Regions from separate parts of the Rhodoferax sp. P2_H8_2 genome, predicted to be linked through region 1. Evidence: riboswitches for the same ligand, from Rfam matches in the RefSeq annotation. Region 1 holds a riboswitch; the other holds the start of a gene.
What was found. Region 1 has a riboswitch for S-adenosylhomocysteine ahead of AC1DV6_RS07970 (homocysteine S-methyltransferase family protein). Riboswitches for the same ligand answer to the same signal wherever they lie in the genome.
Positions count from the first base shown of each region.

Region 2: linked by a shared signal. The riboswitch ahead of ahcY (adenosylhomocysteinase) and the one ahead of AC1DV6_RS07970 (homocysteine S-methyltransferase family protein) in region 1 are both predicted to bind S-adenosylhomocysteine.

Region 1 covers NZ_JBFUFW010000003.1:499,698-503,201, reverse strand. Annotated here, with positions in the region: gene AC1DV6_RS07975 (cyclic nucleotide-binding domain-containing protein) at 54-629, shown strand; gene AC1DV6_RS07970 (homocysteine S-methyltransferase family protein) at 717-1,793, opposite strand; S-adenosyl-L-homocysteine riboswitch at 1,819-1,910, opposite strand; gene recQ (DNA helicase RecQ) at 2,071-3,504, shown strand, end outside.
Region 2 covers NZ_JBFUFW010000007.1:51,240-54,743, forward strand. Annotated here, with positions in the region: gene AC1DV6_RS13310 (peptide chain release factor 3) at 1-1,020, opposite strand, end outside; S-adenosyl-L-homocysteine riboswitch at 1,102-1,195, shown strand; gene ahcY (adenosylhomocysteinase) at 1,270-2,718, shown strand; gene AC1DV6_RS13320 (TlyA family RNA methyltransferase) at 2,731-3,504, shown strand, end outside.

The DNA.
Region 1 (3,504 bases):
GTAAGCTACCATGGCGCAAAACAGGCTCCACAGGCCTGCCAGGAGCGCCACCCATGACCCAAGTCGATTCCTTTGCGCAACTCTCGGACCTGACCACAGGCACCAAGGGTGCGGACTATGCGGCCGAACTGCTGGCGGCGCCGGAAGCGCTGACCAGCCTTAGCCTGGACGAAGCGCGCGTCGTAATCAGCTTCATGACGCCCCGTTTTTACGAGGCTGGCACCACCTTCATCAAGGAGGGCGACAGCGGCGACGACGGTTTCATGGCCTTGCTGGTCGAAGGCGACGTGGTCGTTGAGCGCATTACGGTCAGCCGGACTGACCCCGTCACCATTCGCGTCCTGGGGCCGGGCAGCCTGATTGGCGAGATCGGGCTGGTGGACCATGAGCCGCGCTCCGCTTCGTGCACGGCCAGCTCGGACGTCTGGTGCGCCGTGCTGACGCGGGAAGCGATAGAAACCATGATTGCCGAGAAGCCTGCCATCGCCGCGCGGCTGCTCTTGGGTATCTCCGCCAATATTGCCGAGCGTCTGCGCGACACGAATCGACAGCTCAAGCTCTACGCCCGCCTCGCCACCGCGATGCGGGATGAGTTGGCCAATGTCATCGTGCCCCGGCCGCCGCAATAAGAGCTCCGCCGCTGCGCGGGTTGCCGCCCCCCCAAGGAGGCTAATTCCGCTTGGGGTGGCCCGGCGCGGAATTGCAGCTCTTAAGCGTCAAGCAGCCTCTTTGTAGAAGTAATTGCGCTGAAGGCTGCGCGTTGCCAATGGCAACACCGCATGTGCAATCGCGCCAATGTGGTCCGGCGTCGTGCCGCAGCAGCCACCGACGATATTGACCAGCCCCTCGGCCGCAAACTCCCGCACCAGGCGCGAGGTGACATCCGGCGTTTCGTCAAAACCGGTATCGCTCATCGGGTTGGGCAAACCGGCATTCGGGTAGCAGCTGATGAAGGTGTCCGGCGCCGCGCGGTTGAGCTCCTGGATATAGGGGCGCATCAGCGTCGCACCGAGCGCGCAGTTCAGGCCGATGGCCAGCGGTTGCGCATGGCGCACGCTGTGCCAGAAAGCGGTGACGGTTTGCCCGCTCAGGATGCGACCTGACGCGTCCGTCACGGTGCCGCTAATCAGGATAGGCAGGCGCTCGCCGCTGTCTTCAAAGTATTCGTCCACCGCAAACAACGCTGCTTTGGCGTTCAGCGTGTCGAAAATGGTTTCCACCAGAATCACATCCGCACCCCCTTCGACCAGCGCCTTGGTCTGGTCGTAATACGCCGCGCGCAGTTCTTCAAACGTCACGTTGCGTGCGCCTGGGTCGTTGACGTCCGGGCTGATGCTGGCTGTCTTGGGCGTGGGGCCGAGCGCGCCAGCGACAAAACGCGGCTTGTCGGGTGTGGAATATTTGTCGCAGGCGGCGCGTGCCAATTTGGCCGACGCGAAGTTCATCTCATAGGCCAAATCCGACATGTCGTAATCGGCTTGGGCCACGGTGGTCGCACCAAAGGTATTCGTTTCGATCAGGTCGGCACCGGCGGCCAGATAGCGCTCGTGGATGTCCGAGATCACGTCCGGGCGGGTCAGGCTCAGCAACTCGTTGTTGCCTTTGACGTCGCGGTGGAAATCCTTGAACCGATCACCCTGCCCGCCGTGTCCGGTGTACCCGGCTCCGCGGTACTGCGCCTCGCCCAGCTTGAAGCGCTGGATCATCGTGCCCATCGCACCGTCCAGGATGGCGATACGGCTTTCCAGAATGCCTGGCAAGGCTTGTGCGCGGGTGTAGTGACGGGGTTTCATGCTGGCGGCTCACTGGTTGGTTTCAAACAAGTGAGCGCAGTTGGTGGCCCCAAGCCTGACCAGTCATCTGCCTGAACATGATGTCGGCAGGCACTGGCTGCAGCGCCCCTTGGGATGCCTCGATTTTAGTTCACAACGCCCAACCTCCGCCATATCCGACAATAGCGCCCATACGGGAGAAGCGGGTTCACCGATACGCCAATGCAATTGGCGGTCAAATTGGCCTCTAACGCCCGTAGAACGTGCGTAAGCAGCTCCTGTTTTTATAGCGTCTCCCGTGCCCCATCTCGACATCCTCCGCGAAGTTTTCGGCTACCCGCAGTTCCGCGGCCCCCAGCAGGCCATCGTCGAACACGTCATCGCGGGCGGCGACGCACTGGTGCTGATGCCCACCGGCGGCGGTAAAAGCCTTTGCTATCAGATCCCCGCAATCGCCCGCCAGCAAGCCGGCCAAGGCGTGACGCTGGTGATCTCGCCGCTGATCGCGCTGATGCACGACCAGGTGGGCGCACTGCATGAGGCCGGTGTCAGCGCCGCCTTCCTGAACTCCACCCTCAGCAGCGACGAGGCTTACCAAATCGAACAGCAACTGCTGCGCGGCGAGATCACCCTGCTCTACGCAGCGCCGGAGCGCGTGAGTAACGCGCGCTTTCTCGCGTTGCTGGATTCGCTGTTCGAGCGCGGCAAGCTGAGTCTGTTCGCCATTGACGAGGCGCATTGCGTGAGCCAGTGGGGCCATGACTTCCGGCCGGACTACCGCAATCTCACGGTGCTGCACGAGCGCTACCCCGGTATCCCCCGTATCGCACTCACCGCCACCGCGGACGACCTGACGCGCGCCGACATCCTGGAGCGGCTGCAGCTGGAGGATGCCCGCGCATTCGTCAGCAGCTTTGACCGGCCCAACATCCGATACACGATTGTCGAAAAGCGGGACGCCACCTTGCAACTGCTGCGCTTCATCGAGCGCGAACACGAAGGCGACGCGGGCATCGTCTACTGCCAGTCACGCCGAAAGGTCGAAGACATGGCGCAAACGCTGGTCGATGCGGGCCTGAAGGCCTTGCCGTACCACGCGGGGCTGGACAACAAGGTGCGCCAGACCCACCAGGACCGCTTCCTACGCGAAGAAGGCATCGTGATGGTCGCCACCATCGCGTTCGGCATGGGCATTGATAAACCCGATGTGCGCTTTGTTGCGCATCTGGACATGCCCAAGAACATCGAGGGCTACTACCAGGAAACGGGCCGCGCCGGGCGCGACAGCCTCGCCGCGAACGCCTGGATGGCCTATGGCCTGCAGGACGTGGTGAACCAACGCCGCATGATCGATGAAAGCCCGGCCGGGGAGGATTTCAAGCAGGTAATGCGCGGCAAGCTGGACGCTCTCTTGGGGCTGGCCGAAGCCACCGACTGCCGCCGGGTTCGGCTGCTGACTTACTTTGGCGAGCAAAGCGAGCCCTGCGGCAATTGCGACAACTGCCTGAACCCGCCCGAAATCTGGGACGGCACCGACGCTGCGCGCAAGCTGCTGTCCACGATCTACCGTATCCAGCAACAAAACGGCATCAGCTTTGGAGCCGGGCATTTGATGGATATCGTGCGCGGCAAACAAACCGAAAAGGTCACGCAGTTCGGCCACAACACCTTGAGCACCTTTGGGTTGGGAGCCGCGTTCAGCGAAGTGCAGTTGCGCGGCGTGCTGCGCCAG
Region 2 (3,504 bases), on a different contig from region 1:
CGTGCGCATCACTTTGAGCTTCATGCCTGGGGTGTATTTGCCGGAGGCCATGCGCACAAAGGCGATGCGGTCGCGGTGGTTGGCGTCCATGTTGGCCTGCACCTTGAAGACCACGCCGCTGAACGACTCGTCATCGGGCTGCACCTGTTTGATCACGGGCTGTTTGTTGACAACAAAGGAGCTGGTGCGCGGGCCGGGTGATGGCGCCAGGTCCACCAACGCGTCCAGCACTTCCATCACGCCAAAGTTGTTGACGCCGGAGCCAAAGAACACGGGTGTTTGCTTGCCGGCCAGAAAGGCCTCATGGTCCCAGGCGGGGGAAGCGCCGGTGGCCAGCTCCATGCTTTCCATCGCGCTGGTCCATTCATGGCCAAAGCGCTTGGCCAATGAATCCGAATCGTTGAGCGGCACGGTGTCAAAGTCCTGCGGGCGGCGTTCGCTGCCCGACTCGAACACCGTCATCGCCTGCGTGCGCAAATTGATGATGCCTCCAAAGGCCTTGCCCTGACCCACCGGCCAAGTCATCGGTACGCAGGGCATGCCCAGTTCGCGTTCGATCTCGTCCAGGATGTCCAACGGCTCGCGCACTTCGCGGTCCATCTTGTTGACGAAGGTGATGATGGGTGTATCGCGTTGGCGGCAGACTTCGATCAGGCGGCGGGTTTGCGCTTCCACACCGTTGGCTGCATCAATCACCATCAGCGCCGAGTCCACCGCGGTCAGCACGCGGTAGGTGTCTTCCGAAAAGTCCTTGTGGCCGGGTGTGTCCAGCAGGTTGACCACATGGTCGCGGTAAGCCATTTGCATTACCGATGACGCGACCGAAATGCCGCGCTGCTTCTCGATTTCCATCCAGTCGGAAGTCGCATGGCGACTGGCCTTGCGCGCCTTCACCGAGCCGGCAATCTGGATCGCGCCCGAGAACAGCAGCAGCTTTTCGGTCAGCGTGGTTTTACCGGCGTCCGGGTGGGAAATGATCGCAAAGGTGCGGCGGCGACGGGTTTCTTCGAGGAAAGACATGGGCAAATGGAATGCAGGCGTCGCGGGCCTTTGGTGGCCGTGCGATCTGGTGCAGAGTTCTGGAAAAGGCTAGAATTATCGCTTTCCGAGGAGCGTTGCAGTTCACGACCAGTGAGCGAGGCTCGGAAAGCTGATTGAATTTGATCAGTTCAAGCACCAACCACGCTCACCCACTGGTCTGTGCGGTGAGTCCTTTTCCCCGATTCCCGTACTTGTCAGTGGCTTTCAAATTTACTTTTGGAGTGAGCCATGAGCGTACTGAAGCCCGTAAAAAACCAAGATTACAAAATTGCCGACCTGAGCCTTGCGCAGTGGGGCCGCAAAGAGCTGACCATTGCCGAGACCGAAATGCCCGGCCTGATGGCCATCCGCGAAGAGTTCACCAAGAGCCAGCCGCTGAAGGGCGCGCGCATCACCGGTTCGCTGCACATGACCATCCAGACCGGCGTGCTGATTGAAACGCTGAAAGCCCTGGGCGCCGATGTGCGTTGGGCTTCGTGCAACATCTTCTCCACACAAGACCACGCCGCTGCCGCGATTGCCGCCACTGGCACGCCGGTGTTCGCCGTCAAGGGCGAGACGCTGGAAGACTATTGGGACTACACCCATCGCATTTTTGAATTCAGCGGTAAAAAGGGCACCGCAGCTGAAGGTCCGAACATGATCCTGGACGACGGCGGTGATGCCACGCTTCTGATGCACTTGGGCGCCCGCGCCGAGAAGGACATCAAGGTTCTGGCCAAGCCCGGTAGCCATGAAGAAATTTGCCTGTTCAACAGCATCAAGGCCAAGTTGAAGGTCGACCCCACTTGGTACAGCCGCCGCCTGAAAAACATCATGGGCGTGACCGAGGAAACTACGACCGGCGTGATGCGCCTGGAGGAAATGGCCGGCAAGGGCGACCTGAAGATGCGCGCCATCAACGTCAACGACTCGGTGACCAAGAGCAAGTTCGACAACCTGTACGGTTGCCGCGAATCGCTGGTGGACGGCATCAAGCGTGCGACCGACGTAATGATCGCTGGCAAGGTCGCGCTGGTGGCTGGCTACGGCGACGTGGGTAAGGGTTCTGCCCAAGCACTGCGCGCGCTCTCCGCCCAAGTGTGGGTGACGGAGATCGATCCGATCAACGCATTGCAAGCCGCGATGGAAGGCTACAAGGTTGTGACCATGGAATACGCTGCCGACAAGGCCGACATTTTCGTGACCACCACCGGTAACAAGAACGTCATCACCTACAAGCACATGGACGCGATGAAGGACCAGGCTATCGTCTGCAACATCGGCCACTTTGACAACGAAATCGATGTCGCATCGCTGGCCAAGTGCAAGTGGGAAGAGATCAAGCCTCAAGTCGACCATGTGATCTTCCCCAAGAGCGGCAAGAAGGCCGAGAAGCGCATCATCCTGCTGGCCAAGGGCCGCCTGGTGAACCTGGGTTGCGGTACAGGCCACCCAAGCTTTGTGATGTCCTCCAGCTTCGCGAACCAGACGATTGCCCAGATCGAACTGTTCACCAAGCCCAAGGAATACAAGGTCGGCAAGGTCTATGTATTGCCCAAGCACCTGGACGAGAAGGTGGCCCGTTTGCACCTGAAGAAGGTCGGCGCGATGCTGACGGAACTGACTACCGAACAGGCTGCCTACATTGGCGTCTCCAAGGCCGGTCCGTACAAAAAAGAAACCTACCGCTACTAAGCCAAGGACTGCATGCGAATTGACCAATTGCTGGTTCAGCGCGGGCTGGCCAGCACCCGTTCCCAAGCCCAGCGTCTGATCGCCGATGGCGTGCAATGGCGCAAGGGAGAAGAGTGGAAACGGGTCGCCAAAAATGGCGATGAGGTTCCGGAAGACGCACCCATCCAGCTCTTGGACGACTCCGAGGCACGTTATGTGTCGCGGGGTGGTCTGAAGCTGGAAGCTGCGCTCAAGCACGTTGGCCTTTCGGTGAAAGGAATGCGCTGCATGGACGTTGGGCAAAGCACGGGCGGTTTTACCGACTGCCTGCTGCAAGCCGGGGCCGAGTCCGTGGTGGGCGTGGACGTGGGCAGTGCCCAGTTGCACCCCAGCTTGCGCGGTGATGCGCGTGTGCTGTGTGTGGAAAGCGTCAATGCCCGTACTCTATCTGCTACTGATTTGATAGCTGCTTACGCACGTAGCACGGGCGCTGACGGCCAATTTGATGAGGAAAATGACGGGTACGAAGACGATGGTGAAGACGAAGCAGCGGACGTTGAGCCAACTGAGCTGCCCGCTGAATTCGCACCACCGTTTGACCTGATCGTCGCGGACCTGGCCTTCATTTCGCAAACGCTGGTGTTGCCAGCGGTGGTGCCCATGCTCAAGGCGGGCGGCATTTTGTTGACGCTGGTCAAGCCGCAGTTTGAGTTGCAACCCGGCCAGGTGGGCAAGGGCGGCATCGTGCGCGATGACACTATGTACGCATTGGTCGAGGAGCGCGTACGCACGGCTTGCAGAGACCTG